DNA from 2 places in the Shewanella sp. GutCb genome. Region 1 is predicted to be linked to the other one. Evidence: predicted binding sites of a transcription regulator. Region 1 holds the regulator's gene; the other holds the start of a gene.
The links. The regulator sigma-54, encoded in region 1, starts transcription at its own class of promoters, with help from an activator protein. The targets are predictions, from matches to a motif close to GTTGGCACGNNNNTNGNNT.

Region 1 (4,755 bases):
GGGCAAATTGTTGGGTTATTGGGTCCTAATGGTGCAGGTAAAACCACAACATTTTATATGGTTGTTGGTTTAGTTCAGAGCGACAAGGGTCAGATCTTAATCGATGACGATGATTTAACCTTAGACCCAATGCATCTCCGAGCACGTAAAGGCATTGGCTACTTGCCACAAGAGGCAAGCATCTTTAGAAAGCTCTCAGTGCGTGACAATATCATGGCAGTATTACAGACTCGCAAAGATATCAATAACGAGCAGCGTGAAGAGCAACTTGAACACCTACTCGAAGAGTTTCACATCACCCATATCCGCGATAGCCAAGGCATGGCGTTATCAGGTGGTGAACGCCGCAGAGTTGAAATTGCTCGAGCACTGGCAGCCAACCCAAAGTTTATTCTACTCGATGAACCTTTTGCCGGCGTTGATCCAATATCGGTTATCGATATTAAAAAGATTATTGAACAGTTAAAAAGCCGTGGCTTAGGGGTGTTGATCACAGACCACAATGTGCGTGAAACATTGGACGTTTGTGAACATGCCTATATCGTAAGTCACGGAAATTTGATTGCAGAAGGCACACCTGCCGAGATATTAGATAATCAGCAGGTTCGAGCAGTGTACTTAGGTGAACAATTCAGGCTATAGTTAACCCACAGTATGCGGGTTTAATTGTATAGCATTAGCTAAGTATATGAATACAATCAAAGTGTTGACTCTTTAAGCTCTCTTCGTCAAATCACCGAGCTTCAACGTTTAATTACAGTGTAGGGAATAGCGGTAAGATGAAAGCGTCACTCCAGCTCAAAATGGGTCAGCAGCTAACTATGACTCCACAATTACAGCAGGCTATTCGCCTTTTGCAATTGTCCTCTTTAGAGCTGCAGCAAGAGATCCAGCAAGCATTAGACTCTAATCCACTGCTTGAATTAGATGAAGAGCAATCCGATGGCGAGCCTATCAGCAACGAAGATAGAACCACCAGTGACTCTGACAGCTATTCAGAGTCGGATAGCGACAATGAATACAGCAGTAACACAGATGTTGATCCACAGCAGGATAGCGCTGCGGTAGACACCTCTGATGCATTAACGCAAGATTCAATGCCAGATGAACTCCCAATGGATACTACTTGGGATGAAGTCTATACCGTGTCTTCGAATTCAAGCTCCGGCGGAATGCGCGATGATGATATGCCATTCCAAGGCGAAACCACTGAAGGTTTATACGAACATCTTGAATGGCAGAAAAATCTAACGCCTTTTTCTGATAATGACCTAGCGATTGCCACCGCCATTATTGATGCGGTTGATGAGCGAGGTTACCTTACTCAGAATTGTGAAGATATTCTTGAAGCAATGGGCGATCCAGAGATCGAGATAGACGAAGTGGAAGCCGTACTCAAACGCGTGCAGCATTTCGACCCTATCGGCGTCGCAGCCAGAGATCTCAGTGAATGTCTGCTTATCCAATTAGCTCAATATGCAGAAACAACACCCCATATAGACAATGCTCGCCTGCTCATTAAAGATTACTTAGATTTGATTGCTGGACGTGATTTTAGGCAATTGATGCGTAAGACTAAGCTCAAAGAGGATGACCTGCGTGATGCTATCACGCTTATTCAAACCTTGAACCCAAGACCGGGCCTGGCAGTCACGCGAAGTAAAGACGAATATGTGATCCCCGACGTTTCAGTGACAAAAAAGAAAGGCCGTTGGGTGGTTGAACTCAACCCCGACTACATGCCAAAAATCAACGTCAATCAACACTATGCTTCGATGGCTCGTAGCCAAAAAAATCAAGCAGATGGCCAATTTATTCGTAGTCACTTACAAGAAGCTAAATGGTTTATTAAAAGCATTGAGAGTCGTAATGAGACCCTCCTAAAAGTCTCCAACTGTATTGTGAAGTTCCAACAGGGATTTTTCGAATATGGTGATGAAGCCATGAAACCTATGGTACTCAACGACATTGCTGAAGCCGTAGAGATGCATGAATCCACTATCTCAAGGGTGACCACACAAAAGTATATGCATACCCCTAGAGGTATTTTCGAGTTAAAGTATTTCTTCTCTAGTCATGTCGGAACCGACGACGGTGGAGAGTGCTCATCAACAGCAATTAGAGCGTTTATTAAGAAGTTAGTCGCAGCTGAAAACCAACAGAAACCATTAAGCGATAGCAAAATGGCGCAACTGTTGGCAGAACAGGGGATTAAAGTTGCTCGACGTACCATCGCGAAATACCGCGAAGCAATGATGATCCCGCCCTCAAACCAACGCAAGAGTTTATAACTAAAATTAGACACTTGGAGGAATCTTTCTATGCAAATTAACCTTACTGGGCATCACATTGAAATCACTGCGTCACTGCGCAGTTATGTTGAAGAAAAATTTACAAAGCTTGAACGTCATTTCGATCAGATCAATAATGTGCACGTCATATTGAATGTTGAAAAAATGCAACAGATTGCCGAAGCACGAATTCACCTGAAAAAAGGTGAAGTTTTTGCCACTTCGGAACATGCGGACATGTACGCCGCAATCGACTCCCTGATCGACAAATTAGATCGTCAGGTTATTAAACACAAAGAGAAGCTGACCAAACACTAACGATGGAACTATGTACCATCCTGCAGCCGGAATGCACTACCTGTGCCACTCCGGGCAGTAAGAAAAAAGTACTGGAACTCATCAGCGATATTGCCGCTGCCCAGTACCCTACCCTTTCTTCACAAGAGATTTTCGAAAGCCTGTTGGCTCGCGAAAAAATGGGTAGCACAGGTATAGGCAACGGTATAGCAATCCCTCACGGGAGATTGGCTAATATTGACCATCCATTGGGCATATTAATCAAATGTGAAACACCGATATCTTTTGACTCGATAGATAAGCAACCGGTTGATATATTATTTGCCCTGTTAGTGCCCGCAGATCAATGTGAGCAACATCTCGCGACGCTGTCTTCAATGGCAGAAAAGCTTAACGACAAAGCGATCGTGAAGCAGTTGAGAAAAAGTAAGAGTGAATCTGAGTTATATGACTTAATCACTCAATAGTGAGAGGTCTCTGATCTGTCGAGCTTAGTTTTTACGCATTTTTTGATGTTCAAGAAGTACAAGACATGAGCAAAGAGAAACGCTTACACACTCTTGTAGGAATAGCTTAGAAACACTTAAACCAGTGTTCCTAAGCTATTGTTGCCGTGTTATAGGCTATTTGTGGAGAATAATTAAACTGCATTGCCTCCGTATCGTCCCACCTCGCCAAAATAATGTATAAACTGCGGTAAAAACAAACCTAAAAGTGCAACTATCTCGACGGACTCAAGTCCGTAAGTCGCTAGAGATTACCGATATACAAGCAGTAAGATTTAACGACCTAGGCATTTATTACAGCAATATTATTTATTATTACCAACTAGCCTAAGCTATTGCTTTAAGCCAGAAAAAAGTTAATCTATAATCTTGTACACCCCGTATACATTTATAAAACATTAATTCTAACTTTTATTAGGTAGTGAAAAGATGAAACTCGTTCTAGTCTCTGGTCGTTCCGGCTCAGGCAAATCAGTACTGTTAAGAATGCTAGAAGATCTCGGCTATTATTGTGTCGATAATCTACCATTGCCAATGATGGGCACCCTGCTTGAACAACTTTCTGGTAACTCAGAGTTAGTCGCTATTAGTGTTGATATCCGCAACATGCCAGAAAAAGAGAACGAATGGATTAAGCATCTGACCAATTTGCCAGAAGGCGTGGAGTTATTGAGCTTCTTTTTAAACTCTAGCGATGAAGTGCTCCTCAAGCGCTACAACGAAACTCGTCGTCTGCACCCTTTGTCTCATGCAAACATTTCATTAAAAGAAGCAATTCAGCTTGAAGGGCGCCAGTTGGAACCGCTCGCTAAGATCGTTGACCATTATATTGATACTTCTACCCTCAATATTTACGATCTCAATGACCAAGTACGTGAGATCTTATTAGGCAACGTCGATAAAGAGCTGATGATCAAGTTTGAGTCTTTTGGGTTTAAACATGGCATGCCAACTGAAGCTGATTTTATGTTTGACGTTCGATTTCTTCCAAATCCACATTGGGAGCCGGATCTCAGACCCATGACAGGGCTCGATAAACCCGTGCAAGAGTTTTTAAATCTGCACCCTACAGTCAATAAGTTTATCTGGCAGATCGAGAATTTATTGGAGACTTGGTTACCCGATTTAGAACGTAACAACCGCAGCTACCTCACTATCGCTATTGGTTGTACTGGTGGCCAGCATCGCTCTGTTTATGTCACAGAACGACTCGCTGAACACTTCAAAAAAGGCCGACATAAAGTCACTTCTAGCCATAGAGAGTTAAAAAATGCCAACGATTGAACGGCAAGTCACCATCTGCAATAAGCTCGGGCTACATGCCAGAGCGGCAACAAAACTGGTGGTTTTAGCCTCAGAATTTGATGCCCAAATCACTATTATTCAAGGTGAAAAGCAAGCTTCAGCGGTAAGTGTACTAGGCTTACTCATGTTAGAAACTGGAATGGGTAAATCCATACAGCTTCTCGCCAACGGCCCAGATGCAAAACCAGCGTTAGATGCCATATGTCATTTGATCAATACCAAATTCGACGAAGATAATTAGTCCGTCCATTTTCCTAATATTTGTTATTTATCCCCCTTTACTTACGTTATGATAAGCGCCTTTTAAAAGACCCTGCGAGGGACCCATGCCGATTGAAGTCTTAGACAACGAAACA
Region 2 (4,755 bases), on a different contig from region 1:
AGCGAGAGGCAGAGATCATGTCGGCCATCTCCTCCATCACATTGACATTGGGCTTATAGATAAAGCCATCAGTATCGGCCATTGGATGACCTGGCGAGTATTCTTTATTTAACGGTAAGTCACTTTCAACAATTCCCTTAACGGCAACGGCTTGTGAAGCACTTTGATGCTGTTGAGCTTGGTTCATTTCAGCTTCAAAAATAGGATGGCGAGCACGATAGGTCTTACCCACACTGCTAGATACAGAGTCTGCGTTGGCAATATTACTGGCCGTGGTATTGAGTCTGACCGATTGCGCCGACATACCTGAACCTGCGACGTTAAAAATATTAAATAAACTCATAATTATTCGCCTCTAATCGCTTTTTTCATGCCTGAAAACTTGCTGTCGAGAAAACCGAGTGACATTTGATACTCAAGGGCATTTTTCATGAAGGCTGATTGCTCCTCTTGAATGTCTACTGTATTACCGTCACCGGTGTCTGGCTGATTCGGTACCCGATAAGCGACATTTTGCTGCGTTAACGCGGCTAAATCGAAGTGCTTGCTATCGCTCTTGGTCATGGACAAGCCCGATTGACGTGACTGCGCTGAATTCATTGCTTTAGCAAAATCAACATCGCGGGCTTTATAGTTTGGTGTGTCGGCATTGGCAATATTTGAAGATAGGACCTCTGCACGTTGAGAGCGTACGCCCAAAGTGTACTGATGAACGCCTAATGCACTATCAAAATTAATCGCCATAAAATTGCCTCCTCAGCTCGATAGCTAGAATAAAGCAATTGGTGTGCCAAATTAGTCTAAAAGAATGAAAATAGACGATTTACTTAGAGGGTAGCGCTATAGCGGCGGGATGATGCGGATAAACAGGGTGTCAAAAATGCGTTGATTGCACTTCAACACCCACAACAATAAGCTTAAGTTCGTTTTTGGTAATAGATGCCAGGATTACAGCGCACCATATCAAACTCATCAGACAAACCGGCAATAGACTCTGACGCACCCAAGAAAAGAATACCTTTAGGGTTCAGTGCGGCAGCAAATTGCCGCAATATTTTCCGCTTTGCCTCTGGAGAGAAGTAGATCAATACATTGCGGCAAAAGATAATGTCGAACTTGCCGAGCAAGGTATAATTTTCGAGCAAGTTGTGAGCTCGAAAATTAACCAATTGCTTCACATTGTTCTTAATCACCATATTACCCGATGGCAATGCATCAAAAAAATGACGTTTTCGTTCATCTGATAAACCACGGGCTAACGCTAAATTGTCATACTCCGCTTTTTTACAGCGCTCAAGCATCGTCGGCGAGAGATCCGTCGCCAATATACTCGCTCCACCGGGCAGTGTTCCAGGTTTACGCTGCTGATATTCCAGAATCGTCATACTTAAAGAATACGGCTCTTGCCCCGACGAACAGGCAGCTGACCATATTTTTACCGGTCGACCGAGTCGGCTGTAATTGGGCAAAATGGAATTAAACAACAACTCGAAAGGATAGCGATCGCGAAACCAAAGGGTTTCGTTGGTTGTCATGGCATCGATAACTTCAGTGCGAAGTTGACGCTCAGTGGGTTTCATTGAATGCTTTACAACATCCGATAAAGAGGGAAGATTATACTTGCCCATTAGCGGCGCCAATCGACTGCGCACAAGATATTGCTTGCTGTCACCGAGCACAATACCGCTGTGCTGCTCTAAAAACAGTCTGAACTGATGGTACTCGTTTTCAGCAAGTGATTTATTCGGCACTCTGTATCCTAAATATCAATAAAACAAGTCGCATAAAAGGCGCAACTTTACAACAATCGCTGGGTTATACATTAGCCATCTCGGAAACACAAGCAAGACTTGGTTTCCGCTGGCTTTGCTGTGAACTTAGCCCTACGCGTTATAAACTTAAATGTTTGTTTACCGCGGCGGCTAACTCATCAGGGTTAAACTTAGCAATAAAGTCATTAGCGCCCACTTTTTGCACCATCGCCTGATTAAACACGCCACTAAGCGAAGTATGTAACACCACTTTGATGTTTCTAAGCTTAGGATCATCACGTATTTCAGCGGTGAGGGTATAACCATCCATTTCAGGCATTTCAATATCTGAAATAATCAACGGAATTTCAGTCGACACGTCGTCGAGTTCCGCCGCTATTGCACGTAACTTTTCTAATGCTTCTTTACCATCTTTGGCAGTATCGATTTGCAGATCAAGCGAGGCTAACGCTCGAATAATCTGTTTACGGGCCACCGATGAGTCATCTATCACCATAATGTGATAATGCTTATTTCTATCGATTGTCAGCTTCTCGTCTAACTCTTTACTGATGTTGGTATTGACGGGTGAAATCTCATCTAAGATTTTCTCAACATCCAAAATCTCCACTAACTCATTATCAATCTCTGTCACGGCCGTCAAATATGAGCCACGTCCGGCGCCTTGTGGTGGCGGCATGATCGCTTCCCAGTTCATATTAATAATACGTTCAACCGAACTGACTAAGAACCCCTGCACACTGCGGTTGTACTCAGAAATGATAATAAAGCTGTTCTCAATGTTCTCAATTGGGCGGCCGCCTGTTGCAGCACTCAAATCAATCACTGAAATGGTCATGCCGCGTACATGGGCAATGCCACGCACACTAGAGTTAAGTCTAGGTAAGCTTGTTAACGGAGGGCATTGCAGCACCTCTTTTACCTTAAATACGTTAATGCCGAATCGTTGACGTCCATTAAGTTTAAATAACAATAACTCAAGTCGGTTTTGCCCAACCAATTGCGTTCGCTTATTTACTGAATCAAGAATGTTCGACATAAAATTTGCCTTGTACTTACTTTTTATCGGTTAAATCTAAAAGATTAAATTTAGGTGTAGTTAACGCTTATTTCGTTGATCTTTCGCATCCATATTGTCAATACTGATCAATATAAACTCATCCCTACATTTAGGCATACTACTTGCTTAGTTAGCACTATCTGATTCAAACGTTGCGACATCAGTCAACTTTATGACGCCCAACGATTTAATGAGTTCGCTACCGACATTCTACAATTAACACGACTTAGGTGCATTCTAGCGAATCAAGCTAATGTATTCATTATGAAAATAAATTTTTGGTTACTTTCTACCGTACTTTATTTCCCTGTAATCACTATTGCAGATGCCAATCAGGTTGCTAGTGTTCCCTCTTTATCGACCATTTCTCGATTAGCTATAGCGGCAGTTGAAGAAAAAATTGAAGCGCCAGAAAAAGCGAAGGTCAATATCACGCCGCAAAAATTAGATACCCGCGTCAGCTTGCCTAATTGCTTTCTGCCGATAAAAGCAGAAATAGCCAGCGATCGAGCAATAAGGCGTAACAACACGGTCAAAATAAGCTGCGACAGCCCAGACTTGAGTTACCCATGGCAAATATTTTTATCGGTAAGGGTCGATATTCTCTACCCGGTAGTGGTGGCTAAAGCCACCTTAGGCCCTGGCGATTTAATCTCACAAAGCGATGTAGCCATTGACTATGTCGAGCAAAGCACGCTGCGAGGTCAACAGTTTGACCAATTAAGCCAAGTGGTCGGCGCTCGGCTTAAACGTCGAGTCGCACCACAGCAACCTATTTTTAATAACCATCTGTGCGTTGTTTGTAAGGGCGACACTGTCTCTATCATTGCACGGTCTCAAAACTTCGAGATAAAAACCGTCGGCGAAGCATTACATGATGGCAATTTAGGCGACAAGATTCGGATTAAGAACAGCCATTCACATAAAACCTTAAACGCAAAAGTCATTGCGGTTGGCCAAGTTGAAGTAAGAATGTAAAATAACATTAAAGTTAACGGTTATCGCGCCGATAGCATGTGTAAGAAAGTCTCTTTATTCAATGTTGGATACCAAAATGGCTATGGATATTAAACACGTAAATAGCGCAGCTACAGCGCGCATCAACACCAGTAATGCCGGCAAAGGCTCTGCATCACAAAGCGCGACAGCTGCGCCAGTGCAAACTGCGGTGGCACAAAAAACTGACTCGGTGTCAATTACACCGCAGGCACAACAGATCCAAAATGTGCAAACTAAGATTGCCGACATGCCCGATATTGACCAAAAGAAGGTTGATGAAATTAAGGCTGCAATCGCTGAAGGTCGTTACAAAATCGATCCAGAAAAACTTGCAACTAATATCGCAAACTTCGAGAATGAACTTAGCGATTTAAACTAATGTCTCCGCAAACCGCGGATTAAGGCATAAAAGATAAGGCCATTATGACTAATTTATCTCATCTATTGAGCTCACAACATACCGTGTTGACTGAGCTTAAAGCCGTTATTAGCCAAGAAACAAAAGCGCTACAGTCTCAAGATGCTGACACATTGTTGTCACTTGCCAGTACTAAAGCGACCTTACTTGACAGCCTAAAGCATAACGATGAGATCATAGCGACTCAGCCAGATAAAAGTACATTAAAGACCGACGCCACATTATCTCAACAAGTTAGTGAAGCAAAAGCCTTGCTAGCCGAGTGCCAACAGCTCAACGCTGAGAACGAGTCTTTAATTGAATTGAGCTTAGCCAGCTTAAATCGCTTCTCTCAGGCGCTGCAGGTCAGTCGTAATTCAGCCAGCCTCACCTACGATGAAAAGGGCCGCACATCCAGTATTTCTAGCTTAGGTAATAATTTAAGTGCTTAGAAGACGGTAGATGCTAAGACGGTAGATGCTAAGACAGTAGATACCAAGACGGTAGATACTAAGACGGTAGATACT

Region 2: the regulator sigma-54 is predicted to act here: its motif matches at 2,942-2,960, upstream of flgA (flagellar basal body P-ring formation chaperone FlgA).

The regions. Positions count from the first base shown of each region.
Region 1 is NZ_PJBL01000020.1:46,864-51,618, reverse strand. It holds gene lptB (LPS export ABC transporter ATP-binding protein) at 1-642, shown strand, start outside; gene CXF86_RS12065 (RNA polymerase factor sigma-54) at 780-2,291, shown strand; gene hpf (ribosome hibernation promoting factor) at 2,322-2,609, shown strand; gene ptsN (PTS IIA-like nitrogen regulatory protein PtsN) at 2,612-3,055, shown strand; gene rapZ (RNase adapter RapZ) at 3,524-4,378, shown strand; gene CXF86_RS12045 (HPr family phosphocarrier protein) at 4,365-4,640, shown strand; gene mgtE (magnesium transporter) at 4,726-4,755, shown strand, end outside.
Region 2 is NZ_PJBL01000004.1:69,271-74,025, forward strand. It holds gene flgC (flagellar basal body rod protein FlgC) at 1-343, opposite strand, end outside; gene flgB (flagellar basal body rod protein FlgB) at 346-744, opposite strand; gene CXF86_RS05090 (CheR family methyltransferase) at 918-1,751, opposite strand; gene CXF86_RS05095 (chemotaxis protein CheV) at 1,891-2,811, opposite strand; gene flgA (flagellar basal body P-ring formation chaperone FlgA) at 3,097-3,810, shown strand; gene flgM (flagellar biosynthesis anti-sigma factor FlgM) at 3,887-4,210, shown strand; gene CXF86_RS05110 (flagella synthesis protein FlgN) at 4,255-4,680, shown strand; partial or broken gene CXF86_RS22675 (hypothetical protein) at 4,669-4,755, opposite strand, start outside.